2 linked regions of the Prosthecobacter dejongeii genome follow. The protein of the gene in region 1 binds, or shares a complex with, the protein of each later gene. Links are inferred from orthologs where the notes say so. Each region holds a gene or a part of one and is shown in the gene's direction. Other genes may lie near its edges.

What was found.
Region 2: the proteins of carA (region 1) and carB are in contact, whole or in part, in a solved structure (PDB 1KEE), measured with the Escherichia coli proteins. The link is inferred for Prosthecobacter dejongeii from one-to-one orthologs.

What each region holds. Positions count from the first base shown.
Region 1 is NZ_JACHIF010000004.1:155,554-160,120, reverse strand. The notes cover bases 1-2,786. They hold carA (glutamine-hydrolyzing carbamoyl-phosphate synthase small subunit), read left to right. Parts: upstream 1-704; coding sequence 705-1,868; downstream 1,869-2,786. Other genes in these bases: HNQ64_RS11200 (alpha/beta hydrolase family protein), read left to right, coding at 2,011-2,786; HNQ64_RS11210 (lysophospholipid acyltransferase family protein), read right to left, coding at 1-575. In the rest of the region: more of HNQ64_RS11200, read left to right, coding at 2,787-4,098; HNQ64_RS11195 (PadR family transcriptional regulator), read left to right, coding at 4,223-4,540. UniProt on the Escherichia coli protein: Small subunit of the glutamine-dependent carbamoyl phosphate synthetase (CPSase).
Region 2 is NZ_JACHIF010000001.1:1,060,117-1,064,921, reverse strand. What follows is about bases 1-3,915. They hold carB (carbamoyl-phosphate synthase large subunit), read left to right. Parts: upstream 1-373; coding sequence 374-3,715; downstream 3,716-3,915. Other genes in these bases: HNQ64_RS04200 (hypothetical protein), read left to right, coding at 3,767-3,915; HNQ64_RS04210 (Uma2 family endonuclease), read right to left, coding at 1-163. In the rest of the region: more of HNQ64_RS04200, read left to right, coding at 3,916-4,213; HNQ64_RS04195 (hypothetical protein), read left to right, coding at 4,466-4,805. UniProt on the Escherichia coli protein: Large subunit of the glutamine-dependent carbamoyl phosphate synthetase (CPSase).

The sequences.
Region 1 (4,567 bases):
TGGCGCGCACGCTCCAGGAAGTCCACCTTCGTCTCTCCCACCTCCAGGCGGATGGGCGTGCCAAAAACGAGGCTGCAAAGAAGCGGTGCGGGGAGGAATTCACCCTTGGGCAGGATTCGGTTTAGATTCTCCATCCATACAGGCACCAGTTCCACGTCCGGACGGCGTTTAGCCAGGTGGAAAAGCCCCACTTTAAAAGGTTGCGGATCTGGACTGGTCTGGCGCCCCCCCTCGGGGAAAATGATCAGTGAGTGGTCGTCGCCCAGGGCCTGAAGCATGGTGTCGAGTGGGTTACACTCTGCGGTGGGCTTTTTCCGTTCGATGAGGACGGCATGGAAGACGCTTTGAGCCAGCCAGGGGCGCAGTTTCCCGAGACTCCAGTAATCATGGGCGGCCACCATGCGGGTGCGCATTCGGAGGGGGGCGGGCAGGCTGGCCCAGAGGAGGGGACCGTCCAAGTTGCTGGTGTGGTTGGCAAAATAAATACGCTGGCGGAGTTCCGGGCCGCAGCCATGCCAACGGGCGAGCGCCCCAGTGGCCATGCGTAAGGAGCCTGCGATGAGACCAGAAATCATTGGACCGATTGAATCTGCAAGTCTGCCTCCCTGCAACCTCGATTCTTCCACCTCACTTCACAGAGACATTGCATCCGCCTCTTGCATTCATCGCACAACGACGCTAGGTGCCCAAGTTTCCCATTTTTAATGAAAGCAATCCTGGCACTCGAAGACGGAAGATATTTTGAAGGTGAATCCTTTGGCGCACCCGGCACCCGCACGGGCGAAATTTGCTTTAACACCTCCATGTGCGGTTATCAGGAAGTCCTGACCGATCCCTCCTACCGTGGCCAGATCGTCGCCATGACTTATCCAATGATCGGTAATTACGGCATCAATGCACTGGATGACGAAAGTAATGAGCCCCACGTGCGTGGCTTCGTCATTGAAGAACTTTGTGATGTGCCCAGCAACTGGCGTAGCACTCAGTCTCTGGATGCTTACCTGAAGCAGCACAACATTCCTGGTATCCAAGGGATTGATACCCGCGCCCTGACCAAGCACCTACGCACCTTAGGAGCCATGCGGTCCGTCATCACCACTGAAGTCAGCACTGTAGAAGAGGCCGTGAAATTGGCCCAGGAAAGTGCACCGATGAGCGGCAGCGATTTCGTCAAAGAAGTCACGACCAAAAGCATTTACACGTGGGATCCAGAGAGCGAACTCAGCCGCCAGTGGGATATCCCAAGCCCTAGCCAGAACCGCGAAGGCGGCCCTGAAGGTGCCTTTCACCCTCTGCCTGAGGCACGCCACCACATCGTCGCTTATGACTTTGGCATGAAGCGCAATATCCTGCGCGGCCTTCGCCAAAGTGGCTTCCACGTCACCGTCGTCCCGGCCACCGCCACGGCGGCGGAAGTGCTGGCGCGCAATCCAGACGGTGTTTTCCTTTCTAATGGTCCCGGAGATCCCTCTGCGCTGGGTTACATCCACAATGAAGTCAAACAGCTCATCGGCAAGACTCCAGTGTTTGGCATCTGCCTAGGTCATCAGATTCTGGGTCACGCCTACGGTGGCAAAACTTTCAAACTGAAATTCGGCCATCGTGGTGGTAACCAGCCCGTCAAAGACTTGCGCACCGGTAAAGTCTCCATCACTAGCCAGAATCACGGCTTTGCCATTGATCCCGCCAGCCTGCCCTCCAATGTGGAAGTCACGCACATCAACCTCAACGATGGCACTGTGGAAGGCATGCGCCACCGCGAAGCACCCGTCCTTAGCGTGCAATACCATCCAGAGGCCGCACCCGGACCGAATGACGCGAAGTACTTCTTCGACGAGTTCGCCAAGCTGATAGACAGCGCAGATTAAAATCAGTCTAGCCTTAAAGCTTAATACCAAACGAATGACGGGTCTCGACGACCCGTCATTTTTTTTAGCGGTGAGAGTCGTCAGCCCAGTATCAACTCCGGCGACAAGATCATCACTTCATGGAGAGTATTTTCATTACTTCATGAAGTCCCTTCTCCTGCTTCTATTGCCGCTGACTGTCTATGCCGGGCGTTTCCCTGAAAAGACCCCGGACTCACCCGGTGCGCGCATGCTGGACAGTTACATGCAGCAGCAGACGGAGGACATGGAGAAGAATGGCGGCCTGAAAGACATTACCACGGCACAGGATTGGCTGGCCAAGGCCCCCGTGTACCGCACGCAGCTCGCCGAGATGCTGGGGCTGGAGCCTATGCCGTTAAAGTCGCCCCTCCAGGCCACCAAGACGAGCGAGGTGAAAGGCGATGGGTACCTGATTGAAAACATGCACTACCAGGCGGTTCCGGGTCTGTACGTAACGGCCAATTTCTATTTGCCCACCCAGGTGGAAAACCCGCTGCCCACCATCCTCTACGTCTGCGGTCACGCCAGCGTGATGAAAGGCAGCGTGAGTTATGGAAACAAGACCAGCTACCACCATCACGGGATCTGGTTTGCCCGGCATGGTTATGCCTGCCTGATCATTGATACTGTGCAGTTAGGCGAGATTCGGGGCGAGCACCATGGCACCTACAGCAAGGGGCGCTGGTGGTGGATGTCACGCGGCTATACCCCGGCAGGATTGGAGGCCTGGGCCGGCATCCGCGCCCTGGATTACCTGGAGACCCGACCTGAAGTGGACAAAACACGCTTTGGCATCACGGGACGAAGTGGCGGTGGAGCCTACTCCTGGTGGATAGCTGCGCTGGATGAAAGGATCAAGGCAGCAGCCCCCACAGCAGGTGTGACCACGATGCGTAATCACGTGGTGGATGGCTGTATCGAAGGCCACTGCGACTGCATGTTCCAGGTGAATACCTACCGCTGGGATTACGACCGCCTTGTCGCCCTAGTGGCCCCGCGTCCTTTATTGATCTGCAACACCGATAAGGACGACATCTTCCCCATTGACGGGGTCTTCAACATCTACCAGAACGTCCGCCGCATCTACTCTCTGTTAGGCCAGGAAAAGAATATTGGCCTCCAGGTAGCCGAGGGTCCACACAAGGACCTACAGCCGCTCAATAACGGTGCTTTCCACTGGTTCGAGCGCCACCTCAAAGGTGCCGATCCCATGGCCGTGCTTGACGAAGGTGCCAAGAAGTCTCTAGAACCAGAAGTTCTGCAAGTCTTCAAAGAGCTCCCCAAAGATGAAAAAAATACAAGGATAGACGAGAGTTTTGTCCCCGCTGCTGCCGCTCCAGCCCCTATCACAACCAAGATAGAATGGGAAACCCAAAAAGCTGCGTGGATGAAATCCCTCCAGGAAAAAGTCTTTGTGAATTGGCCTCAGGAAGCCCCGGCTCTGACTCTGGCGTCGGCAGGCATCACCACACGAGATGGAGTGAGCCTAACCGCTTATGATTTTCAAACCGACAGTGCCTTTCGCTTGCGGCTCTACATCGCCCATCGGGAAGGTCTCAGGGCTGAGGATTTAGAACTGGTCGCGCTCAATGTCCTGGATGCCCATGGCTGGCAGGACTTCACCGCAACCTATGGAGCGCGATTTGGCAAACTCATCGAAGGCCCCTCCACAGCGGTTAAAGATGACAGCGCTTTTGAAAGCGAGAAGAAAATGTTCCAAAGCTTCAAATGGGGCATGGCCTATGTTTGCCCACGCGGCATCGGGCCCACCGAATGGCAAGGCAGCGAGAAAGCGCAGACACAGCGGCTGCGGCGTTTTTATTTAGCAGGACAGACTCTGGATTCCATGCGCGTCTGGGACGTCCGCCGCACGGTGCAGATCCTGAAAAAGGTGCCCGGTTTTTCTAAGACACCGCTGTGGTTGCAGGGTCACCGGGAGATGGCCGCAAATGCCCTTTACGCCTCGCTGTTTGAAGAGGGAATCACCCGTTTGGATTTGCATGATCTACCCACCAGTCATCGGCAAGGTCCGGCCTACCTGAACGTCTTGAAATTTTTAGATATTCCCCAAGCTGCCACGCTGGCAGCAGAGAGAACCCGCGTTATTCTGTACAGCCCAGATCCTGCCCCATGGGATTACGCCAATATCACTATCAAAAATTTGGGCTGGGAAGAGAAACAATGGCAAATTCGCAAACCTGCAAACTGAAGATTGTTGAGATAGGTGGCAAGGCTTGATTCAGGTCCCAGAGGACAGCTTATGTCCATGTTATGAAGTCTCCCAATCGAGACTTGGCTTTTGGATGAAATGCCCTCAGATTCTCAGGGCTGTCATGGATCTAAAACTCATCAATCGCGAGATTCTCCTTTCCTTTTGGAAGGTGCATATCTTGTACCATGCCACAGATGGGGATGTGATTGGTCAGTGGATGATCAAAGAATTGCGACATCATGGTTATGATGTGAGCCCAGGCACTCTTTATCCTTTGCTCAAACGCATGGAAAAAAATGGCTGGTTAGTTTCTACGGTCGAAGCCGACCGTGGTCCCAAGGCTCCACGTGCCTACCGGATCACTGCCTCTGGGCGAGAGGTGCTAAAAGTCGTGCGTAAGCAGCTCAAGGAGTTAGGTGTGGAAGTGAACAAACACTAAGGTTTGGAGGCAAAAATTTGCTTTCTT
Region 2 (4,805 bases), on another replicon or contig:
GTCCATAATTTTCATATCGGGACGCTACCATTCGGCCAAACCGATCCGTTTCGATTCTCCCCGGCCAGTTTCGCACAAAGTCGTCACTGGCCAGTTCATCCCAACGGTCCAGATTGAAGGCCGTTCGGTTTTGTGTCTTTGGCAACATCCTCAGCGCACTCATGGCTTTCGGTGCAAAAAATTCCACAAACAGAGCCTTCCGGCAACACATCTTCATCCTCCGCCCTTTACAGCGCGCTGGCTCTGTGCAAGATGCCGCGCTTTCCCGGCTGCCGCCGCAAAGATGAGCGGTTCCCGGAACCGCCGCCTCCCCCTGTGGCAGCCTTGAAAGCCCCAACCTAAGCTTTCTCTTCTCTCTCCGCCCTCCGCCTCCATGCCCAAAGATCCCTCCATCAAACGCATCCTCGTCATCGGTTCCGGCCCCATCGTCATCGGCCAGGGCTGTGAGTTCGACTATTCAGGTGTCCAGGCCTGCAAAGCTCTGCGCGAGGAAGGCTACGAGGTCGTTTTGATCAACTCGAACCCGGCCACCATCATGACCGATCCGGAATTCGCCTTCCGGACCTACATCGAGCCGATCACCCCAGAGATCGTTGAGAAGATCATCATCAAGGAAAAGCCCGACGTCCTCCTGCCCACCCTGGGTGGCCAGACCGCGCTGAACACCGCCATGTCCCTGCACCACTCCGGCGTGCTGGAAAAACACGGCGTGCGCATGATCGGCGCCAAGCCCGACGCCATCGAAAAAGGCGAAGACCGCCTCAAGTTCAAGAACGCCATGCTCGCCATCGGGCTGGACCTGCCGCAGTCCGGCGTCGCCCACACCATTGAGGAAGCCCGCAAAATCGCTGAAGAGATCGGCACCCTGCCCCTCATCATCCGCCCCGCTTACACCCTCGGCGGCACTGGCGGCGGCATCGCGTATAACAAGGAAGAATTTGAAACCATCACCGCTCGCGGCCTGGACCTTTCCCCCGTCAGTGAAGTGCTCATCGAAGAGTCCTTGCTCGGCTGGAAAGAGTTCGAAATGGAAGTGATGCGGGACAAGGCAGACAACTGCGTCATCATCTGCTCCATCGAAAACCTGGACCCCATGGGCGTCCACACGGGCGACTCCATCACCGTCGCCCCTATCCAGACCCTGACGGATCGCGAGTACCAGATCATGCGCGATGCCTCCTTCGCTTGCATCCGCGAGATCGGCGTGGAGACGGGCGGGTCCAACATCCAGTTCGCCATCCATCCGGACACGGGCCGCATGATCGTCATCGAGATGAACCCGCGCGTATCGCGCTCCTCTGCGCTCGCCTCCAAGGCCACCGGTTACCCCATCGCCAAGATCGCCGCCAAACTCGCCGTCGGTTACACCCTCGACGAGCTGAAGAACGACATCACCCGCGAGACCCCCGCCTCCTTCGAGCCGACCATTGACTACGTCGTCACCAAGATCCCGCGTTTCACCTTCGAAAAATTCCCCGGTGCCGATACCTCCCTCACCACGCAGATGAAGTCGGTGGGCGAAGCCATGGCCATTGGCCGCACGTTCAAAGAGTCCCTCCAGAAAGCCCTGCGCAGCCTGGAAATCAAACGCTTCGGTTTGATCGGCGACGGAGCCGATGTCGTGGTGGACGAAGAAACCCTCACCACCAAGCTCACGGTGCCGAATGCCGAGCGCATCTTCTTCCTCGGCCAGGCCTTCGCCATCGGCTGGGACGTCGAGAAGGTCTTCAGCCTCACCAAGATTGACCGGTGGTTCTTGAGGCAGATTGAGGAGATTGTGAAGGAAACATTGGTTATTTCCGACAAAGCGCTCGCGATAGCAGAATGCCGAAACGATCCCGAATTCATTCGTTCCCGCTTCGATCTCGATCCAGATAACGATACCGATCTCGAGCTTGCTCAAGACAAGCTGGAGAAGTTGGACTGGAGAAGCCTCAGTGCTAGTGAGTTCCGCCGCTACAAAAAGCTTGGATTCTCGGATGCACAATTGGCGCATATGTGCCGCACACGGCAAAAAGAGATTCGCGCTGCCCGCAAGAAGCTCGGCATCATCCCCACCTACCGCCTTGTGGACACCTGCGCCGCCGAGTTCGAAGCGCAGACTCCTTACTACTACTCCACTTACGGCACCGAGGACGAAGTCCGCGACAATGACCGCAAGAAGGTCATGATCTTGGGTGGTGGTCCAAACCGCATCGGCCAGGGCATCGAGTTCGATTACTGCTGCGTCCATGCCTCCTTCGCGCTGCGCGAACTGGGTTATGAGACCATCATGGTCAACTCCAACCCGGAGACCGTTTCCACCGACTACGACACCAGCGACAAGCTCTACTTTGAGCCCCTGACCCTGGAAGACGTGCTGAACATCTACGAGCGCGAAAACCGCAACGACCAGGTGCTCGGCGTCATCGTCCAGTTCGGCGGCCAGACCCCGCTGAACCTCGCCAAAGGCCTGGAAGAAAACGGCGTACGCATCATCGGCACCAGCCCGAAAAACATCGAGCTCGCCGAAGACCGCAAGCTCTTCGCCGCCCTCTTGGATGAACTCGGCCTGCACCAGGCCGCCAGCGGCACCGCCACCTCCCTGGAAGAGGCCCTGGCCATCACTGCCCGCATCGGTTACCCCAGCCTCGTGCGCCCCAGCTTCGTGCTCGGTGGCCGCGCCATGCAGATCGTCTATAGCGATGCCGAACTGACCCACTACATGAAGAATGCCGTCGAGGCCACGCCCGACCGCCCCGTGCTGGTGGACCGCTTCCTGGAAGACGCCACTGAGGTGGACGTGGACTGCATCAGCGATGGCGAAACGACCGTCATCGGTGCCATCATGGAGCACATCGAAGAGGCCGGCATTCACTCCGGCGACAGCGCCTGCGTCATCCCTCCCTTCAGCCTCGGCGCTGAAATGCAGGACCGCATCCGCGATGCCGCCAAAAAGCTGGCCAAAGCCCTCGGCGTGCGCGGCCTCATGAACATGCAGCTCGCCGTCAAAGGCGACGACCTCTACGTCATCGAGGTCAACCCACGTGCCTCCCGCACCGCTCCTTTCGTCAGCAAGGCCATCGGCGTCCCGCTGCCAAAGCTCGCCGCCAAGATCATGGCTGGCAAGACCCTCAAGGAACTCGGCTTCACCGAAGAAGTTCATCCGAAGCATTTCAGCGTCAAAGAAGCCGTCTTCCCCTTCAGCAAGTTCCAGGGCGTGGACATCGCCCTTGGGCCTGAGATGAAATCCACGGGCGAAGTCATGGGCATCGACATGGACATGGGCCTCGCCTTTGCCAAAAGCCAGATGGCCGCCGGCGGCACCTTGCCGACCAAAGGCAACGTCTTCATCAGCGTCAAGGAAACCGACCGCGCCAACGTCGCCCGCATCGCCCAAGGTTACGCCGATCTCGGCTTCACCCTCTACGCCACCGCCGGCACCGGCCAGGTCATCAAGGATGCTGGCACCGATGTCAACATCCTGCCGAAGCTCGCCAGCGGCCAGCGCCCGAACGTCATTGATCTCATGAAGAACAAGGACATGGCCCTCGTGATCAACACCCCCTCTGGGAAAAACCCCCGCGAGGACGAGATCAAGATCCGCACCGCCGCCATGCAAAACCGCATCCCCATCATGACCACCCTCCGTGGAGCGGATGCGGCGATGCGAGCGATCAAGTCATTGCAGGCTGCGGATGTCGAAGTGCGGGCGTTGCAGGAGTATCATCAGTAGTATCATCAGTAAGATCCATCTTTGTCCCATTAACGACTTCCCGATCCTGTCATGAAATCTGCTCTTCTCGTGCTGTCAGCGTTAGCTGCGATGGTCTCCATCACCTCGTGCACGTTAACTGCCAAAGCCTATCCGGTGGCAGGTCCCGCTGTGCAGGGAGGAAAAGTTTTGGATGCCAAATTTACCTGGGCTGGCAACGGCTCAGGTACCGTCGCCTTGACTCTGCCTGATGGCGAAGTCTGCACAGGCCGCTATGCTACGGTGGTAGGGGGCATCATGAGTCCAGAAATCGTTGCGGCTCAAGGGAGCGCCGTGGCGATCTCATCGGCGTCTGTGTCTACTGGTGATGTTCGTGGCCTGCAAACAAGCCGCGCCATGTTGATGGGAACCCGAGGCACTATTGTGGACTTTGAAGGATACACTTCAGGGGCGAATCCAACGCATGGTTTTGGCCGGGCTAAAGACAACAATGGCAATGTTTGGAAAGTGATTTGGTAGAGCTTTCGAGGTCGCTGATCCGAAAAAAATCCGATAGGACGAGATCAAGATCCGCACCGCCGCCATGCAAAACCGCTCCCCCCTTAAGACCACTCTTCATGGTGCCGACGCAGCCCTGAAGGCGATAAAGTCTCTGTAGGCGGCTGATGCACAGGGGCTTAAAATGCCGAAAATTGACTAGCAATGAGTGATCACCAAAAGCCTCCTTTAACTACGGTACTTGCTGGTCTTAGGCCAGTGCAAGGTATGGCCTTGAGTGAACTCCTTGAAGGCGAGCCCCTTCACTCTCGCCAATTGGTGCAAGGGCTATTTGATTTAAATAGCTTTTCGAGCGTGAAGTTTCCAGGTGATATTAGAATCTATTGTGACCACGATCATTGTAATGGAGTGAGACGTCATCTGATAAAAGGTAAAAATACCTACGAAGTTGATAGTGTGTCTTACTGTTTCATTCGATACATCTGCACCAATTGCAGCGAATCCGAAAAAATTTATACAATAAAGGCGGAACTTTTGAGGGCTGATACATCTTCCGGCTATTGCACGAAGATTTATCAGGACCCGCCATTCGGCTTGCCTATTCCGAAACGGC